DNA from 4 places in the Halomonas sp. CKK8 genome. Region 3 is predicted to be linked to each of the others. Evidence: riboswitches for the same ligand, from Rfam matches in the RefSeq annotation. Region 3 holds a riboswitch; each other region holds the start of a gene.
The links. Region 3 has a riboswitch for thiamine pyrophosphate ahead of P8934_RS02800 (sodium:solute symporter). Riboswitches for the same ligand answer to the same signal wherever they lie in the genome.

Region 1 (4,931 bases), 1.8 Mb from region 3:
GTCGGCCAGCGGAAAGCGCCCCTCGAGCCCCACCACCTCGACCCGCCACGCCTGGCTGCGCAGTTCCGCCACCATGCGGGCATCGTAGATATAGCCTCCGGTCCACTGGTCGGGATCACCGGCGACGATCAGGGTCAGCTCGGGCATCGCGTCCCGAGACATCAAAGCTCGCCCTCATAGCTGGCCCAGGCGACATGCGATTCATGCAGCGTCACGCAGAGGGACTCGAGCCCCATGGCGGCCTCGCTGAGGTGACCGAGCTGTATGGCCGTGGCGAGTCGCTCGAAGATGACCCGCGCCATGAACTCGGTGGTGGTGTTGCGGCCCTGGAACTCCTCCACCTCATCGAGGTTGTGGAAATTGAACTCGGCGAGCACCCGCTTGAGGGCTTCACCGGCCAGGCCGATGTCCACGACCAGGCCGTCATCATCGAGTTCGCGGCGCTGGAAGGTCACGTCGACCACATAGGTGGCACCGTGCGTGCGCTGGGCGGGACCGAAGACCTCGCCCCGGAAGCTGTGGGCGATCATGAAATGGTCGCGTACGTTCAGGCGGTACATGCGGCAGGCACCTCGCGTCAGGAAGGGGTGGGATAACGCAGTCGATGGCAGAGCACGTCGCCCTCGCCAGCGGCCAGGCGGGGCATCAATGCCGGCAGCTCCCGGAAGTCGCTCTCGCCGCTGATCAAGGCGTCGAGGCAGGGCGCGCGCAGTAGGTCCAGGGCCAGCGCCAGGCGACGGCGGAAATCCCAGCGTGTCGTGCGGCCGGCCGCCATGTGCCCGACCTGGCTGGCCTGCAGGGTCAGGCGACGCGAGTGGAAGGCCTCGCCCAGGGGCAGGGTCACCTCACCACTGCCGAACCAGCTCATCTCCACCACCCGCGCCTCGTCACCGGCCAGCGCCAGTGCCAGGCGCAGTCCCTCGGGGTTGCCGCTGGCATGGACCACCAGGTCATTCTCTTGCCGGGCAGCCGCCGGGAGGGAGAAGTCGAGCCCCAGGGCCTTGGCCAGCGCCGAGCGGCGCGAGGCCACGTCCACCAGCTCTACCCGGGTCCCGGGAATCGCTGCGCAAAGCCAGGCCACCAGGGCGCCGACCACACCGGCGCCGACCACGCTGATATGGTCGCCCACCCCGGGGGCCGCGTCCCAGACCCCGTTGATGGCCGTCTCCATGTTGGCCGCCAGCACGGCACGCGCCGCTGGCAGGCCGTCCGGTAACGGCGTCACGGCGGCCACCGGCACCACGTAGCGATCCTGGTGCGGATAGAGGCAGAACACCTCCCGTCCGACCAGCGAGGGCTCACCGGTCTCCACGACGCCGACGCTGACATAGCCGTACTTGACCGGGCCAGGGAAGTCGCCCTCCTGGAAGGGCGCCCGCATGCGTTGCCACTCGCTTTGCGGCACCCGGCCCTCGAAGACCAGCGATTCGGTACCGCGACTGATGCCGCTGTAGAGGGTTCGAACGGCTACCTCGCCTTGGCCTGGCATGGCCACTGGCGCCTGTCGCAGGGCGCCCTGGCCCGGGGCCAGCGTCCAGAAGGCGGTAGCGGTAGCATGGGACATGGCAGGATCCGTATCGTGAGTATCAGCCGTCAGTAAGGGCCGTGACGAGGCAGTGGGCAACATCGTGACCCTCGGCCCGGTATGACAACGCTGTTGGCGGCACGCTCATTCTTCTACAATATTGATACATCAATATTGGGATGCACAATGCAACACTGTCAATCGAACACCGCATCATGCCAGGACAACCGCCATTGGGCATGACGAGGGGCGCCGGAGGCCAGCCCCTCCCGATCGCCCGTGACCTTGGGGCAGGCGCCCTGGGCCTGCTGGCCGCGACGGCACTGCTGTGGTCATGGCTCGGCGCAAGCCCATGGGTGCCCCTGCTGGCGGCCGTCGCCTACCTGGTCATGGCCGGGCTGATCCTGACAGGCGTGCCCCGCCACTGGGGAGGACTGGGCCTGGCCAACCGCATCACGCTGTGGCGCGGGACGCTGATCGCCCTGCTGGCCGGCACCCTGGCCGATCCGGGCCTGCTGACGCAATACGCCGTTCCCCTCGCCGCCCTGGCCCTGCTGGCGCTGGTGCTGGACGGGGTGGATGGCGCCGTCGCGCGCCGCACCGCGACCCAGAGCGATTTCGGAGCACGCTTCGACATGGAGCTCGATGCCTTCCTGATCCTGGTGCTCTGCCTGGCACTGCTGTCGCTCGGCAAGGTCGGTCCCTGGGTGTTGGCCATCGGGGCCATGCGCTACGCTTTCGTTATCGCCGGGCTCAAGCTCTCCTGGCTGACCGCTGCCCTGCCGGAGAGTCGTCGCCGCAAGGCCGTCTGCGTCTGGCAGGTGACCGCGCTGATGATCGCCCTGCTGCCCGCCGTCGGTGCCACCGCGACGACCTGGCTGGCAGGTAGCGCACTGTTCGGCCTGACCTGGTCGTTCCTCGTCGATATCCGCTGGCTGTATCGCCATGCCGCGGCAAGACCTCCAGAGGACTATCGAGCCGGCAGCCACTCATGAACCGAAGGACACCCTGATGCCTGTGTCTCATCCTCACACCCCGGCCCCACGCGCCTCCCTGACGCTCGCCACGGGGCTTGCCCTGGCGCTGGGCATGCTCTCGACGCAGAGCGCCAGTGCCGAGCCACGCACCTACGAGATCGACCCCGAGCACTTCTCCATCGGCTTTCTGACCGAACACGTCGGCTACGCGGACACGCTCGGCATGTTCCTGGAGGGCCAGGGCGAGTTCGTCTACGACGAGCAGACTCGACAGCTGCACTCCGGAACGGTCGAGATCGCCACCGACAGCGTGTTCACCAATCACGAGGAGCGCGACAACCACCTGCGCAGCGGCGACTTCCTCGACGCCAGCCGTCACGCGACGATCGTCTTCGAGGCCACCGGCTTCGAGGCACACAGCGACAGCGAGGGCATCCTGGAAGGCGAGTTGACCCTGCTCGGCGAGACCCGCCCCGTGACCCTGGCGGTCACGCTCAACAAGGCCGAGGCCTATCCCTTCGGCCACGGGCAGCACACCCTGGGACTGTCGGCACGCACGACCATCAACCGCAGCGACTGGGGGATGACCTACGGGGTCGACAACGGCCTGGTCGGCGACGAGGTGGAACTGATCCTCGAGCTGGAGGCGATCAGGCAATAGCCGATCCCGCCAGGAAGAAATAGGCGGGCTGGCAAGACACGGCCAGCCTGCTAGACTGGCCCGACGCTTGACGGGGTGCCGGTGAATCCGGCTGAGATGGCGCAGGGTGTCGAGAGACGCCGAGCGCTGGTCCCGTGGAACCTGATCCGGCTCATACCGGCGTAGGAATCAAGCGGTGAGCCAGCGCCGACTCGGCGCCGCTGTCCGGCCACCCCTCCCTCGCCCATGCTCCGGATCGATACCGCTACCGGAGGCAAGATGGGCTACCGCTTCAGTGATCTCACCACCGCCTGCCAGGACGACTGGCGCGCCTATATCGAGCACCCGTTCGTATGCGGCCTGGGCGACGCCACCCTCGACGAGCGCGCCTTCCGCCACTACCTGCAGCAGGACTACCTCTTCCTGATACACTTCGCCCGCGCCTATGCGCTGGCCGGCTACAAGAGTCGCACCCTGGAGGACCTGCGCCAGGCCCACGAGGGGCTCAGGGCGATCCTCGACGTGGAGCTCGACCTGCACGTGGGCTACTGCCGGGAATGGGGCATCAGCGAGGCCGACCTCGCCGCCCTGCCCGAGGCCCGCGCGACCCTCGCCTACACCCGCTACGTGCTCGACACCGGCCACCGCGGCGACCTGCTCGACCTGCACGTGGCGCTGGCCCCCTGCCTGGTGGGCTACGGCGAGATCGCCAACTGGTTGAATGCCCAGTCCTTCACCGTGCGAGGCGACGCCAACCCCTATGACGCCTGGATCGCCATGTACGAGAGCGACGACTTCCAGGCCGCCATGCATGCCGAGCTCGAGTGGCTCGATACCCGCCTGGCGGAGGTGACACCGCGCCGCTTCGCGGAGCTCTGCAGCGTGTTCCGCGATGCCACGCGACTGGAGATCGACTTCTGGCAGATGGGGCTGGAGCTCGCCAGCTGAGGCACTGGCCCCCATTGCCACCCGCCCGCTGGATCTGGTCATGCCAGCGGGCAGCACCACACTGGTGACCGAAAGGTCGCCCGACCACTCGCTTGACGGGGTGCCGTTGAAGACGGCTGAGATCATGCGCATTCGAGCATGGATCCCGTTGAACCTGAACTGGCTAGGACCAGCGTAGGGATCAAGCGACAGGCCGTGTGCCCCCTGACGCCGCAGCCCCTGTCCTTCCCGCCTGTGTCCTCCCTGACAAGACCCCGACAATCCAAGGGAGAACACCATGAGCAAGACCGCCCACTTCCTCGCCGAGACCGCCCGCGTCGACGCGGCCGCCGTCCAGCCGTTGCCCGGCTCGCGCAAGGTCTACGTCGAGGGCTCGCGCCCGGACATCCGCGTGCCCTTCCGCGAGATATCGCTCTCGCCCACCAGGACCTCCGGCGCCGATGAGCAGAACCCGCCGCTGCTGGTCTACGACACCTCCGGCCCCTACACCGACCCGGATGCCGAGGTCGACCTGCGAAAGGGCCTGCCCGAGCTGCGCCGCGCCTGGATCGAGGCGCGCGACGACACCGAGTTCCTCGATGGGCCCAGCTCCGAGTACGGCCGGCGCCGCGCCAATGACCCCACGCTCGCCCAGTTGCGCTTCGACCTGACCCGCTCGCCGCGGCGCGCCAAGGAGGGCCACAACGTCACCCAGCTCCATTATGCCCGCCAGGGGATCATCACCCCGGAGATGGAATTTATCGCCATCCGGGAAAATCAGCGTCGACAAGCCCTGGGAACCGAGGAGGTCGAGCGTATCCTCGGCCACCAGCACCCGGGCCAGGGCTTCGGCGCCAAGCTC
Region 2 (4,931 bases), 860 kb from region 3:
TGCCGACGAGCTCCGCCAGCCACTCCGTGCCCAGCATCAGGATCAGCAGCGTGGCCATGCTCCAGTGAAGCGCCCGCGAGACGGCCCCGTAACGGTGTTCGGAATCCAGCCAGTTCATGTCGTCATCCTCCTCGGTCGATGGACGACGACCGTTTTACGCCAGTGCGGCTTTCAGCAGCCTTAACGCCGCGTTCATACGGCATTCATCCTCGCGCCGCACGCTCACCGATAGAAGCGCGACAGCGCCTGCAGCACCTCGGCGGCCACCTCGGGAGAGGGGCGCACCGCCTCGAGCTCGTTCATGCGGTAGTCGTAGGCCTCGAAGGCGCCGGTCGGATGCACGGCGATCTGGTACTCCGGCAGCAGGATGCCATAGCCCATGTAACTGCCGGAGAGCAGCCAGTCTCGCCCGCCCTCGGGCGCGAGCAGGTTATGGCCCAGGGTGTAGCGCTCGGGGGCGGCCTCGCAGCCGAGCAGCGCCTCTAGCAGCGTCGGGGCGATATCGGCGTGGTGGGTGCGGCCCTGGAGCACGCCGCCGGGACGCCCCGGCAGGTGCATCACCAGCGGCACCTGCACCTGCTCCGGGGTGTAGTTGCTGCCGTGGCCCCAGTAGTTCTGGCCGTGCTCATTGAAGGACTCGCCATGGTCCGAGGTGATCACCACGGCGGTGTCGTCGAGCCGGCCGCGCCGCTCGAGGTCGTCGAGCACCCGCCCGAGCTGCGCATCCACGTAGCGTGCCGCGGTGCGGTAGCGGTTCCAGTAGGGTTCGGGGTCGAAGTCGGGCCCCAGTGCCATATGGTTGATCTGCTCCCAGTAGGGGGTGAAGCGAGGGAAGTCGGGCGGATGGCTGTAGCCATGGATGGCGTCGTAGAAGAGGAAGCCGAAGAACGGTGTGGCATTGGGCGCCTCTGCCGAGGCCTCCATCCAGGCCAGCCAATCGTCGGTGATCTGCCGGTCACGCTCCCAGGGCTCGCCCTTGGCCGGCGTCAGTGAGACATCCTCCAGGCCGGCGAAGACGTTGCGATCGAAGGCGGGGCTCACCAGGGTCGCCGAGGAGAGCACCTGGAAGCGATAGTCGGCGGCCTCGAGCCTCTCCATCAGCACCGGCGGCGTCTGGCCGCCGGTGAAGGCATCCCAGTAGGTGACCGGCAGGCCATAGAAGAGGCTGAAGACCCCCGCCTTGGTGGAGTTGCCTCCGCTGAAGTGCGCCTCGGCGCGGTACCAGCCGGGGCGATCGGCGAAGCGGCTGAGGTTCGGCATCACCTCGGGGTTGAGCAGGTCGTGGCGCGCGGTGTCCAGCACCACCAGCAGCAGGTTGGCCGGGGTGGCCGGCGACGAGCAGCTCAGCGGTGCGGTGGGGTAATCCAGGTCTTGGGCCTTGCCCTGCGCCGCCTCCAGCTCCTCCCGGTCACGCACCGCCTGGGGGTCGACCCAGCCCCGCTTGACGAAGAAACGCTTGGCGGTGGCGGGATAGAAGAGCGGCACATGGCGGGTCATGCCGGTGATGTCGCGGTCGTAGTGGGCGTCGGCCCAGGCATGCCAGCCGTGCACCCCGAGCAGGGCCAGCAGGCTGATGGCCAGCACCGGCAATACCGGCCGCGACGGCGGGCGCCGCCGGAGCCAGGCCCCCAGGGCCCCCTGCAGCCCCAGCATCGCCAGCACGCCGCCGATGGCCAGGCTCCAGGTGACCCACGAGAAGCGGAAGACGTCGCCGCCGGCGTTGACCAGCAGGTCGAGGATGAAGCCGCTCAGGTGGAAGCGGTACTGGGCATAGACGAAGGTATCCAGCAGCAGCACCAGCTGAAGCAGGCCGGCCCACAGGGTGGTGAGCAGCCACAACCAGGGGGCGCGAAGCAGCGGCGTCAGCAGCAGCAACGGCAGGGCGCCCAGCCACACCAACAGCGCGATATGGCCGAGGAACACCAGCAGCAGATAGCCCCACTGCTCGGCGCCCTCGGGGGCGATATAGGGGAGGTAGGGCAGACTAATCAGCCAGGCGAGCAGCAGGTTGGCCAGGGACCAGGCGCCCAGCCAGCGCCAGCGCTCGAGAAGGGTTGCGAGCATGCGAAGGTCACGATCCTGAATGGGCCGGCACACCATTTCGGCGAGCGACCTGTCGGTGGGTAGGGAGGGGAGAAAGGCGCCGGAGGCGGCGCCGTCACACTCTGGTCATGCTACCTTAAGAAATCCTTAAGGAAAGGGCGACACAGTAAGGTGTTGCTGACAGGACCCGACACGAGGCGACACCATGAACCGGAGCGCGACGATAGTACTCGATACCACGCCCGCCACCGGGAACCGTGCCATCCTGCCGCTGATGCTCGCCGGCCTGGCGCTGCTGGCGCTGAACGTGCTGGCCGCCGTCTGGGAGCCCATCGCGTTTCCGCTGGGGCTGGTCACGCTCGGCACCATGGCACTCGCCCTGTTCTGCCCGAGCCGCTGGCAGGGGGAGGACGACATGGATACCCTCAACAGCCTGGTACTGGCCAGCCTGATCACCCTGGTTGGCTTCCAGGTGATGGGCTGAGGCAAGCGTCAGGCGTCACAACATGCGGACAGCACGCGAAGAGACTGCGGCAGGACACTGCGCCGCATGGCATGCGGCCACGCAGGAAGGTGCCTCCGACCAGCAGGTCGCCAGGTGGGTGTTGCGCTTGCTCCGGATGACGGTAACGATACGCAGCGCAACGCCTCAGGAATTCGCGCTGGCCCCAACCCGACAGGCACCCCCATGAATCCACTGCATAGAGTGATGGCGAGTCGTCTGATCAAGCTTGCTGCCAACCTGCTCAAGCTTGCATGTTACGCCTTTCATTTCGCCTTCCCCGACAAGCGTTTTACCCTACCGACCAGGGCCGGCCCCTGGATTCGTAGCCGGCACCCGGCCGCCATTCCCCGGATCCTCTGGCAGACCAACTTCACCGACCGCGTGACCCTGCCGGTCTACCTGAACTACCTGTTCAACCGTTGCATGGCACCCGGCTTCGAGTATCGCTTCATGATCACCGAAGCTCGAGCCGACTTCATCAGGCAGCACTATTCCGGACGCATCTACAGGAACTACTCCCGACTGCGAATCGGTGCGGCCCAGGCAGACTTCTGGCGTGTCCTGGTACTGCAGGCTCATGGCGGTGTCTATCTGGATATCGACGCCCACCTGACCTGGCCGTTAGGCCGCCTGCTCGGGCCCGACCGATCGTCACTGTTCATCCGCACCAAGCGCGAAAGCCTCAACAACTTTTTCATCGCCAGTGCCCCGAACAGCCCGCACCTGAAGGCGGTCATCCAGGCGATCGACACCAATATCGAGGAAAATACGATCAAGGGCGTCTTCGACATGACAGGCCCCGGCGTCTTCAACCGGGTACTGGATGTCCACCGACTGGACACGGTGCTCTATCGCTACGCCTGTATCCAAGGCAGCTTCACCAATGAGCACTTCCAGTACCTCGACAAGCCACAGGGGAAATGGACCCGCGAACAGAAGCACGCCTCCGTGGTCCGCGAAGATAGCCCTTGACCCCACCGGCTTTACAGGCGCGTGGCCGGTATGGATAGTGGACACCTGACGACAGGGGCGCCGCGGCGACATCGCCACGGCTGAGACGCACCCTCGGAACCTGACCCGGATAATGCCGGCGTAGGGAGTCGTGCGATCCCGGACCTGCCGCCGCGCCGCACCTCCCGCGCCGGGGAGGCCCCATGCTTGCCATCGATCCCGCCGCGCACCTAGCCCGGGTGCGCGAGACCAGCCCGCTGGTCCACAACATCACCAACCATGTGGCCATGAACAGCATGGCCAACGTGCTGCTGGCCATCGGCGCCTCGCCGGCCATGGTCCATGCCCGTGAGGAGGCCGCCGAGTTCACCGCGCTGGCCGGCGCCCTGACGATCAACATCGGCACCCTCTCGCCCCACTGGGTCGAGGCCATGGAGGCCTCCGCCCTGGCCGTCGGGGAGACGGGGCGGCCCTGGGTGCTGGACCCGGTGGCGGTGGGCGCCACGCGCTATCGCCGCGAGACCGGCGCGCGACTGCTGGCGCTCGCGCCGGACGTGATCCGTGGCAACGCCTCGGAGATCATCGCCCTGGCGGGGCAGGCCGGCGGCGGACGCGGCGTGGACAGCACCGACCCGGCCGAGGCGGCCCGCGACGCCGCCACCCGGCTGGCCCGCCAGACGGATGGGGTGGTCGCGGTGACCGGCGAGGTGGACCTGGTCACCGATGGCCGGCGCCTCGCCCGCCTCGAGGGCGGCCACCCGCTGATGCCCCGGGTCACCACCCTCGGCTGCGCGCTGACCGGTGTGGTGGCGGCCTTCCTGGCCGGCGCCGAGGACCCCTTCGAGGCGACGGTGGCGGCGCTGGCCTGCTACGCCGTGGCCGGGGAGCTGGCCGGCGAGGCGGCGCGTGGCCCCGGCAGCTTCGCGGTGGCCTTCCTCGATGCCCTCTATCACCTGGATGGCGAGGTGCTGGCCGCACGGGCCCGCCTGGAGGTGGACCATGCGCCTTGACCTCTCCCTGTATCTCGTCACCGACCGCGGTCTCTGCGCAGCGCATGGCCTGGTGGAGACCGTGATGGCGGCGGTGCGCGGCGGGGTGACGGTGGTGCAGCTGCGCGACAAGCACGCCTCTGATGCCGAATTGGTCGACCAGGCACGCCGCCTCAAGGCCGCGCTTTCCGGCAGCGGTGTGCCGCTGATCATCAATGACCGGCTGGAGGTGGCGCTCGCAGCCGGCGCCGACGGCCTGCACATCGGCCAGGACGACGGCGACGTGGCCCGGGCTCGCGCGGCGCTCGGCCCGGAGGCGATCCTCGGGCTCTCGGTCCAGACCCATGACCAGCTCGCCCGCCTCGACCCCAAGGCGCTGGACTACCTGGGGCTGGGCCCGGTTTTCGCCACCCCCAGCAAGCAAGACCATGCCACACCGCTCG
Region 3 (4,931 bases):
CAGGCGTGGTGCCTCGCTGGGCGTCAGCGGCGCCTCGCGCAGGTCCGCATCCGCGGCCACCTCGACGCGTTCGAGGGGCGGTACCGGAAAGAAGAGGTGGTAGCAGCCACAGGGATGGATGCTGTCGTGGATCAAAGGCCGTCCCCGCTCGTCGAGGGTGACCCGCCATACCAGGCCATCGAGGCGCCCGCCGAGCAGGTCCAGCGCACCCTGCCTGGAGCGGGCCGGGAACCACAGGGTATAGACCAGCTGCGGCAACAGCTCGCCCTCGAAGCGGGTATGGCTCAACCGCACGTCGGCTACCGGACGGGTGGTGTCCACCCGCGGCAGCGGGCCTTCGGGGCCAGCAAACCAGTAGGGGGCGCCGAAACGGTCGTCGTGACTGCGGGTCTCGACGAGAAACACCGGGGCATGGTGCGCCGCCAGGCGCAACAGCGCCTCGCGCTCGAGCTCGACGAAGCCGAGCGGGCTGCGCGGCGCCTCGCGAAGCCACCGAGCGGCGGCTTCGGCATCCCGAGGCTGGCCGCCGGGCGGCGCATAGCGAACCAGGGGGGCCTCGGCCGGCATCGTCGCGAAAGGTGCCTCGAAGGTGTCAAGGTGGCTTTCCTTCCAGCGGTTGTAGCCGATCGCCAGGCCGAGGCGGGTCAGGGGATAGAGCCCCAGCGCCCGGCGCCAGGTCCGGTAGTGGTCGGGAGCCTCGACCGCCGCCCGCAACTGCTCGCGGGCCGGCCCGGTTCCCACCCCGGCCAGCAGCTCACGCTGCATCAGGCGCTCGGCGCAGGCATGGACGACCTCGGCCTGCTCGGCGCCGGAAGGCGCCGGGAGCGCGTCCCGTCCGGCAGCCGGCAGGTTGGCGGCCTCGATGGCGCGTGCCTCGGCATCCAGCTCGCGCATCCGGGTCACCCAGTCGGCGAAGGCCGCGGTGCTGTCCAGTTCGTCACCCAGGCTCGCGAGCAGGCGGTCGGTCCGCAGGTAGGGAAAGCCCGCCACCCGGGACGCCCCGGCATCGGTCACCCCGGCGTCTGCCACCGCCGCGTCGAACGCGGCCAGCCGCTCCAGGCAGCGGGCGTCCCGCGGGTCGCGGTCGGCAACATCCGAGCGCCAGTCGGGACTGGCAGCACAGCCCGCCAGCAGCCCGAGCAGGACAAGCACCCCGGGGCGCACCGGTGACCAGACCTGCATGGGGCGATTCCTCGAGAACACGGATGGACCCTCTCAGCGTGGCCGCCCGCCACCGAACTGGCAACGTCTCAGGCCGGACGCGCCCTCCCCGCCGGCCGGAGCCCGGCCACCAGCAGGCTGACCAGGGTGGAGGCGAGAAGCGCGCCCAGGAACGGCGGCAGGGTCGGGATGCTGCCGGGGAAGCTCGCCGCCAGCACGCCCGCCGCGAGGCTGCCCTGGGCCACCCAGCCCGGCAGGATGGCGCCGACCATGCCTGCCACGCCGCCGGCCACCGCGGCCAGGGGGCTCATCCGCGACCAGAGGCCCAGCAGCACCGGCACCACGATGGCCGCACAGAGCAGGTCGGCGATCAGGAAAAGCCGCAGCACCGAGAGCCCCTGCAGCGCTATGCCCACCACCGGCACCATCAGCGCCACCGTGACCCAGCGTGCCGCGCCGAGGGAGAGCCCGCGCCGGCCGGAACCTGCCACCACCAGCGAGGCGAGGCCGTTCTGCAGGGTATCCACGCTGGAGGCGACCAGGGTCACCGCCAGCACCAGCGCCGGCAGGGCCAGCCAGCCCGGCGCCTCGGCGAGCAGCGCGAAGAAGGGGATCGGCGGCTCGCCCAGCGCCACGCCGGCCATGGCCGCCAGCATGCCGAGGCCGCCGACCACCATGACCACCAGCACGGTGATGCCGCCGCCCAGCCAGGCGCCGCGACCCAGGGCGCGGTCGTCGCGCGCCGCCCAGACGCGCTGCCAGTAGCCCTGATGGAAGAGGTTGGCCGCGGTGACCGCGATCACCAGGGTCAGCGCCACGGCGAGGGCGCTGCCGGTGGGGATCGACGGCAGTGCGGCGTCCACCGGCATCGCGGGCAGGCGCATCAGCGCCACGCTACCGACCAGGGCCAGCAGCGCGATCAGTAGCCAGGCCTGCCAGCGGTCGGTGGCGAGGCTCGCCCTCAGGCCGCCCACCGCCGTGTAGAGCAGCGTGGAGACCGCCACGCCGATGACCACCAGCGCCGGCGGCACCTCCGAGAGCAGCGCGGTGATGGCACCGATGGCCGTCAACTCCGCCGCCAGGAAGCAGGCCATATACAGCACCGAGACCAGCGACACCCAGCGCCGTACCCCGGCGCCATAGCAGGCCTCGGCGAACTCGCCGATGCTGCGCCCTCGGGCAGGTGGCGGCGGATCGCCGGGCCATAGAGCCCGAGCACGATGAACGGCAGCGCCGAGCCGATGGCATAGCCGGCCAGCGCCAGCGGGCCGACGAAGGCCCCGATCTCGGGGGGCGCGAAGAGGATCCAGGCCCCCATCCCGGAGGCCAGGAAGGAGAGGCCCAGCGACTGGGCCCCCTGGGAGTTGCGCGCGGTGACATAGTCGTCGAGGGGGCCATCGGCCCGGCGGGCCCGGAGGCCCAGGAAGGCAAAGCACAGCAGCGCCGCGCCGAGCACGGCAGACGTCAGGTAGGGCATGTCGCACTTCCTCCGCCGGTATGAACCGGATCAGGTTCCAGGGTCAGCGCCATGCGCTCTCTCAGCCTCGGCCGACGCTCTCGGCAACGGGACTCCCCTGGCGACAAGTGAATGGATTGTGGGATCGCGCCTCGCATCGTGGCCTGGCGGGCCGATAGCGGCGGGATCGAGGGACATCATAGCGCCGCCCTCCCCTGGCGACCACCCGGGCCCGATTCCCGTGGGCATGCCGGCGGCACCGGGCAAGCGGCCCCGGAGGTCTCGCGCGAGGGACGCCTCTCGGCGATGACGGAACTCCGTTTCCTCGATGACGGTCGCAGGGCGAGTCCATGGATCATGGACGCATTGCCATTCGCATCACCGACATCATCCACGTGTAGTCAGGGAGGAAACGCATGCACAGATCGATCCGAGGAACACTGCTGGCCTTGCTCGGCGCCGGGCTGCTGGGGAGTGCCGCCCAGGCAGCCGAACCCGACACCTATGGCTGGGTCGAGAAGGGCACCATCGAGCCCTGGGGCACGGAGGTCAAGGTGAAGCTGGACACCGGTGCCCTGACGTCGTCGATGCAGGCCGAGGAGATCGAGGCCTTCGAGCGCGACGGCGAGGACTGGGTGCGATTCACTACCGAGCTGGAGGACGAGGCGACGAACGAAGTCGTCTCGAAGACCTTCGAGCGGCCGGTGTTTCGCGACCTGCGGGTGAGAGGTGCCGGCGGGGTGGAGAGCCGGCCCGTGGTGCTGATGACGCTCTGCATGGGGGAGACGCTTCGCGAGGAGCAGTTCAGCCTGGAGGATCGCGACGACATGAATTACCCGGTATTGCTCGGGCGACGCACGATCCAGGACCTGGGCAGTGTCGAGACGACCGGCACCTTCATGCATGAGCCCGAATGCAACGATGATTCGCCCCTCAAGTCACACTCCGGGAAGGAATATGACGAGGATATCGGCGTATGACGGGCCCCGCCGGGGCTATCGCCGCCGATCATGACGCCAGACACCCGATGCCACACAGGAGCCCATCGTGAAAGTCAAGACACGCACGCTTTCCTGGCTAATGCTGCTGGGACTTCTCCTTGTCGCTTCACAGCCCGCGCTGGCGCAACAGCGCCTGCCGGACTTCACCCAACTGGTGGAGGACGCCGCCCCGTCGGTGGTCAATATCTCGACATCCCGGACGGTCGAGCGACAGGCACCCCCCACCGGCCAGTTCGGTGGCCAGGAGATACCCGAGATCTTTCGGCACTTCTTCGGTGACCGCATCCCCATGCCCCCCGGCGGCGGCCGTGGCCAGGGCAACCAGGAGCGCCGCTCGCTGGGCTCGGGGTTCATCTTCGATGAAGACGGCTACATCATGACCAATGCCCATGTGGTCAAGGAGGCCGACGAGATCCTGGTGCGCCTCAACGACCGGCGCGAACTCGAGGCCGAACTGGTGGGTAGCGATGACAAGACCGATGTCGCCGTGCTCAAGGTCGATGCCGACGACCTTCCCACCCTCGACATGGGCGAATCGGGAGACCTTGAAGTGGGCCAGTGGGTCGCCGCCATCGGCTCCCCCTTCGGCTTCGATCACTCCGTGACGGCCGGCATCATCAGTGCCATCAACCGCACCCTGCCCCAGGACGTGTATGTGCCCTTCATCCAGACCGACGTGGCCATCAACCCGGGCAACTCCGGTGGGCCGCTGTTCAACCTGGAAGGGGAGGTGATCGGCGTCAACTCCCAGATCCTGACGCGCAGCGGCGGGTACATGGGGCTCTCCTTCGCCATCCCGATCGATGTGGCCATGGATGTCGCCGACCAACTGCGCAACGAGGGGTACGTCAGCCGCGGCTGGCTCGGCGTCCGGATCCAGCCGGTTTCCCGAGACCTGGCAAGCTCCTTCGGACTGGAACAGGCCGAAGGCGCCCTGATCGCGGACCTGGCCCCCGACGGCCCGGCGGCCGAAGGCGGGCTCCAGGCGGGCGACATCATCCTGGAAGCCAATGGCCAGGAGGTCGACCACTCCACCACGCTGCCCAGGCTGATCGGCGGCGTGGCCCCCGGCGAGGAGGTCGAGCTGCTGGTGCTGCGTGAAGGCGAGCGGCAATCGATCACCGTGGCGGTTGGCGAGTGGCCGGACGCGGGTGCCGACCAGGCCGGCAACGAGAGCGAACCGGCACGCCTCGGCATTGCGGCACAGCCCTTGAGCGACGCCGAGCGCCAACAGCTCGGACTCGACCATGGCGTGCGCATCGCCGATATCGATCCCGCCGGACGCGCGGCAGCCGCCGGGATCCGCCCGGGCG
Region 4 (4,931 bases), 1.1 Mb from region 3:
GCGAAGCCCTCCAGGTCGCCGCGGTCGATCACCGCCTCGGCGCCCAGCGCCTTCAGCGCCGGGGCCTTCTCCTGCTGGCTGACCGCGTAGGGCAGGGCGCCGACGATACGGCAGAGCTGGATGAGTGCGGTGCCGACCCCGCCGCTGGCCCCGCTGACGAGAATCCGTTCACCCGCGCTGACGCGGGCGGACGTCATCATGTGGTAGGCGGTCTGGTAGGAGCACATGCCCAGGGCGGCGAGCTCGGCATCGCGCAGTTCCGGGTTGGGCACGTGGTGGAACTGGTCCGAGGGCACGGCGACGTATTCGGCGAAGCCGCCGTCGGCGCCGTGGCCGTAGTAGTCCGGGGTCAGGTTGATGTCGTGCCGGGCATCCGGGTAGAGGTTGAAGTCGAGCAGGCCGCGCTCACCGATCCGCGAGGCCTCGACCCCCTCGCCCACCGCCACCACGCGCCCGGCGATATCGGCGCCCTGGATGCGCGGAAAGGTCAGGGTCGGCTCCCCGCCCATGGCAAAGGAGGTCACCTCGCCCTTCTTCACCGGGTAGAGCCCCTCGCGGGCCTTGCGGTCGGTGTTGTTCTTGGCGGTGGCCGTGACCCTCACCAGCACCTCGCCGGGCCCCGGCCGTGGGGTCGGCACGTCGTCACGGTAGACCAGTTTGTCGACGTCACCATGCCCGGTCAGCAGCATGGCGGCCATGGTGTCGGGAAGGGTCTCGCTGCTCACTGGGTGCCTCCTCTCGTCTGGGGGGATCGACTCGGGCAGACGATAGCAGACTTCCCCGTCCCGACGTCATCCCCCCGGCGGCGCGTGCGGAGGGAAGCGGCGCCAGGTCAGCCGCCGTCGCGATGCCAGAAGGGCTGCCCCACCGTCGGCGTGCTGGGGCTGGCGGTCTGGCGCTGCTGCATCAGCCCGGCCAGGTAGGCCTTGCGGCCGGCGCGGATGGCCTCGGCGAAGGCCTCGGCCATCAGCGCCGGGCGATGGGCGCGGGCTACGGCGGTATTGAGCAGCACGCCGTCGAAGCCCATCTCCATGGCCTCGGCAGCCTGGGATGGGGCGCCCAGGCCGGCATCGATGATCAGCGGCACGTCCAGGCGCCGGCGCAGGGTCTCGAGGGCATAGCGGTTCATCAGCCCGCGACCGGTGCCGATGGGCGAGCCCCAGGGCATCAGCGCCTGGCAGCCGGCATCGCGCAGGCGCTGGCAGAGCACCAGGTCGTCGGTGCAGTAGGGCAGTACCTTGAAGCCCTGGTCGAACAGTTCCCTTGCCGCCTCCAGCAGGCCGAAGGGGTCCGGCTGCAGGTTGTAGTCGTCGCCGATCACCTCGAGCTTGATCCAGGGCGTGTCGAAGAGCTCGCGGGACATCTGCGCGAGGGTGATCGCCTCCCGGGCCGAGCGGCAGCCGGCGGTGTTGGGCAGCAGCCGGCAGCCGCTGTCGCGCAGGATCTGCCAGAAGGCGTCGCCGTCGCCGGCGGCGGGGTTCTGACGGCGCAGGCCCAGGGTGACCATCTCGCAGCCGGCGGCCCGGATGGCCTCCTGCATCACGGTGGGCGAGGGGTAGAGGGCGGTGCCGAGCAGGAAGCGGCTGGCGAAGGCCTCGTCATACAGCGTCAGGGTATCGTCGTGCAGCGCGTCCATCAGCCACCTCCCACCGGGGCCACGATATCGATGCGGTCGTCGTCCTGCAGGACCCGTCCGGCGTAGGCGGAGCGGGGCACGAACTCGCCATTGACAGCCACGGCGACGCGGCGGTCGGCGTAGTGCCACGCCTGCAGGGCGTCCGTGAGCGGCGTGCCGGCGGGAAGGCGGACGGCCTCGTCGTTGAGGCGCAGAGTGATCTCGTTCATGCAGCATTCTCCTGCGGCGGGCGTGCCGCCAGAGTGTCGGCGAAGGGCCGTTCGCCGTGGCCGCGGATCCCGGCCAGCAGGTGGCAGACCACGGCCGGGGCCAGCAGGTAGCCGTGCCGGAACAGGCCGTTGGCGGTGACCAGCCCCTCCCGGTGGGTGACATGGGGCAGGTTGTCGAGGAAGGCGGGGCGCAGGTTGACCCCCTGCTCCAGGATGCGCGCCTCGGCGAAGGCCGGGGACAGGGTATAGAGGGCGCTGCCCAGCTCCAGCGAGGACTGCAGCGACACCGGCGAGCGGTCCTCGCTCTCGATCTGGGTGGCGCCGATGACGAAGCGATGCCCCGGCTTGGGGACCACATAGAGCTGGTAGCGGGGATGCATCAGCCGTACCGGGCGCGAGAGCCGGATCTCGTCGGTCTGCACGTGCAGGGTCTCGCCGCGCACGCCGCGCAGGCTAGGGTGACGCGGCCGGGCGCCCGTGCCGCGACAGTCGATGACCAGATCGAAGCCCCGGCGGCCGTCGGCGGTGATGACCTCGCCGGGGAAGGTTTCCACCGGGCAGTGGGCGCGGCACTCCCCGCCCAGGGCGCGAATCTCGTCGAGCAGGCGGGTGAGCAGGGCCCGGTTGTCCAGGTGGGCCTCGTCCGGCAGGTAGAGGCCCTGCTGGAAGCCGGGGGCCAGGTCGGGCTCCAGCCGGTGGATCTCTCGGGCGTCGAGGGGCTGGCAGGGGGCGTTGCCGCCCAGCGCGTGGTCGAGGTCGCGGCGGAACTGGGTGAGCTCGCCCAGGTCCTGAGGGTGCGCCACCATCAGGCTGCCGTGCTGCTGCCACAGCGATGAGGCGTCGAGGGCCTGGAGCCACCGCGGCCACTGGGTCAGGGCGAAACGGCCCATGTCATGGACGCAGCGCTCGGAGACGGCCGTCTCGCAGAGCGGCGCGACCATGCCGGCGGCGGTCCAGGCGGCAGCCGGTGGGGCGTCCAGGTCCCCGGCGTCATAGAGGGTGACGGCGTGACCGTCGGCGAGCAGTTGCCAGGCGACCAGGCGCCCCAGCAGGCCGGCCCCGGCGACGGCGACGTGATCGGTGGTGGTTGTCAAGATAGCGGCCATCCAGCAGGAGACATGGCTGACCAGGCGGGAAGGCGACAGGGGGCAGGCAGGCGTGACATGCCGCTTGTTCCCTCCGCAGGCATCAACCTGATCAGGTTCAACGGGTTCGGCCGTACCGATCTCAGCCCCCGTGCACGGCTTGCTGCGCGTACCGGGGCTCCCCGACAAGTCCTGCCAACTTAACCAAAGATGCCCGGGCACGCAATCTCGTCGCGTGCCCGGGCATCGAGGGAGCATCCTGTCCGGTTCAGGCGCAGTCGGCGGCCCCCTCGCCGAACATGTCGAACAGCAGCTCGCGGCCGAGGTCGGTCAGCACGAAGCGCTGCTGGTCGTTCCAGGTGGCCGCCCGGCTGGTCTCGAGGACGTGCTGGCAGGGTGCCCAGTCGCGGTCGGCTTCGCCGAGTGCCTCGAGGGCGTGGCGGTCGAGGCCGCGGTGGGGAACGGTGACCGTCTCGAGGACGTGCCCCTGGCGATAGAGCAGGGCGGCCATGTTGGAGAGGCACTGGCGCAGGCTGCGCTGCATGCCGGTGGTGCTGGGGGTGTCATGTCTCATGCTGCCGCATCTCCTGAAGGATTCTGCTGCAGCGCATTATACATGCGACGAAGGTCGATGTCATACCAAGGTCTAAGATGCCCCCGCCCGGGAATCCTGCCCGCCGGGCGGGGCGCGTCCCTCAGCCCTCCACGCGTCCCAGCAGCAGGAACTCGATCAGCGCCTTCTGGGCATGCAGGCGATTGCCGGCCTCCTGCCAGACCACGGCGCGCGGGTCATCGAGCAGGGTCGTGCTGATCTCCTCGCCGCGGTGGGCGGGCAGGCAGTGCAGGAAGAGCACGTCGTCCTTCGCCCGGTCGAGCATCGCCTCGCTCACCTGGAAGCCGGCGAAATCGGCCTGGCGCCTGGCCTGCTCCTCTTCCTGGCCCATGGAGGCCCAGACGTCGGTGGTCACCAGGTCGGCTTCCGCCACGGCCTGCTGGGGATCGCGCACGATAGTCACCCGCTCGCCGGCAGCCGCCAGGATGCCCTGGCGTGGCTCGTAGCCTTCCGGACAGCAGATGCGCAGCTGGAAGTCGAACTGCCGGGCGGCGTTGATCCAGGAGTGGCACATGTTGTTGCCATCACCGATCCACACCGCGGTACGGCCCTTCACGCTGCCGCGCAGCTCGGTCCAGGTCATCACGTCGGCGAGCAGCTGGCAGGGGTGGTAGTCGTCGGTGAGGGCGTTGATCACCGGCACCGTGCTGGCGGCGGCATACGTCTCCAGGCCCTCGTGGGAGAAGGTGCGGATCATCACCGCATCGACCATCTCCGAGAGCACCCGTGCGGTATCGCCGATGGGTTCGCCGCGGCCGAGCTGGGTGTCGCGGGGCGAGAGGAACAGCGCATGGCCGCCGAACTGCGCCATGGCGGTCTCGAAGGAGACCCGGGTGCGGGTCGAGGACTTCTCGAAGATCATCGCCAGGGTGCGGTTGGCGAAGGGCGTGTAGGTTGGCCCGTGGGTCTTCAGGCCGTTCTTGATCGAGATGGCGCGCTGGATCAGGTAGCGCAGCTCGTCCGGACCGAGGTCAAGCAGGGTGAGGAAATGGCGGGTGGCCATGGTGTCGCTCCACGGGAAAAAACGACCATCCTAGCCAGCCCACAGGGGATGCGCAACGCGACCGTCATCAGTAGAATGGCCCTCATCCACAAGGCCGACCAGCATACTCGGGTATTGCCCGGGCGCCTGACGGCCACGGTCAATCGAGGCCCGGTTCGCCGGGGCCCGGACACACGAGAAAGGGAGACGTCATGAGCACCACCGTCGAGAACATCCAGCGCCAGATCGGCGAGAACCCCATCCTGATCTACATGAAGGGCACCCCCCAGCTGCCGCAGTGCGGTTTCTCCGCCCAGACCGTCCAGGCCCTGATGGCCTGCGGCGAGCGCTTCGCCTTCGTCAACGTCCTGGACAACCCGGACATACGTGCCGAGCTGCCCAAGGT

Region 1: linked by a shared signal. The riboswitch ahead of tenA (thiaminase II) and the one ahead of P8934_RS02800 (sodium:solute symporter) in region 3 are both predicted to bind thiamine pyrophosphate.
Region 2: linked by a shared signal. The riboswitch ahead of thiM (hydroxyethylthiazole kinase) and the one ahead of P8934_RS02800 (sodium:solute symporter) in region 3 are both predicted to bind thiamine pyrophosphate.
Region 4: linked by a shared signal. The riboswitch ahead of thiO (glycine oxidase ThiO) and the one ahead of P8934_RS02800 (sodium:solute symporter) in region 3 are both predicted to bind thiamine pyrophosphate.

Annotation. Positions count from the first base shown of each region.
Region 1 covers NZ_CP121193.1:2,812,819-2,817,749, forward strand. Annotated here, with positions in the region: gene P8934_RS13305 (glycosyltransferase family 4 protein) at 1-162, opposite strand, end outside; gene P8934_RS13310 (6-carboxytetrahydropterin synthase) at 162-560, opposite strand; gene P8934_RS13315 (zinc-binding alcohol dehydrogenase) at 578-1,564, opposite strand; gene P8934_RS13320 (CDP-alcohol phosphatidyltransferase family protein) at 1,765-2,520, shown strand; gene P8934_RS13325 (YceI family protein) at 2,537-3,163, shown strand; TPP riboswitch at 3,225-3,348, shown strand; gene tenA (thiaminase II) at 3,422-4,090, shown strand; TPP riboswitch at 4,177-4,288, shown strand; gene thiC (phosphomethylpyrimidine synthase ThiC) at 4,368-4,931, shown strand, end outside.
Region 2 covers NZ_CP121193.1:3,711,565-3,716,495, forward strand. Annotated here, with positions in the region: gene P8934_RS17565 (cytochrome b/b6 domain-containing protein) at 1-118, opposite strand, end outside; gene P8934_RS17570 (DUF3413 domain-containing protein) at 223-2,064, opposite strand; gene P8934_RS17575 (hypothetical protein) at 2,249-2,527, shown strand; gene P8934_RS17580 (glycosyltransferase) at 2,732-3,520, shown strand; TPP riboswitch at 3,564-3,664, shown strand; gene thiM (hydroxyethylthiazole kinase) at 3,703-4,509, shown strand; gene thiE (thiamine phosphate synthase) at 4,499-4,931, shown strand, end outside.
Region 3 covers NZ_CP121193.1:577,624-582,554, reverse strand. Annotated here, with positions in the region: gene P8934_RS02805 (hypothetical protein) at 1-1,182, opposite strand, end outside; partial or broken gene P8934_RS02800 (sodium:solute symporter) at 1,251-2,638, opposite strand; TPP riboswitch at 2,628-2,747, opposite strand; gene P8934_RS02795 (ATP-dependent zinc protease) at 3,034-3,597, shown strand; gene P8934_RS02790 (DegQ family serine endoprotease) at 3,665-4,931, shown strand, end outside.
Region 4 covers NZ_CP121193.1:1,721,545-1,726,475, forward strand. Annotated here, with positions in the region: gene P8934_RS08295 (zinc-binding dehydrogenase) at 1-698, opposite strand, end outside; gene P8934_RS08300 (thiazole synthase) at 833-1,636, opposite strand; gene thiS (sulfur carrier protein ThiS) at 1,636-1,845, opposite strand; gene thiO (glycine oxidase ThiO) at 1,842-2,939, opposite strand; TPP riboswitch at 3,003-3,125, opposite strand; gene P8934_RS08315 (hypothetical protein) at 3,199-3,504, opposite strand; gene argF (ornithine carbamoyltransferase) at 3,626-4,546, opposite strand; gene grxD (Grx4 family monothiol glutaredoxin) at 4,738-4,931, shown strand, end outside.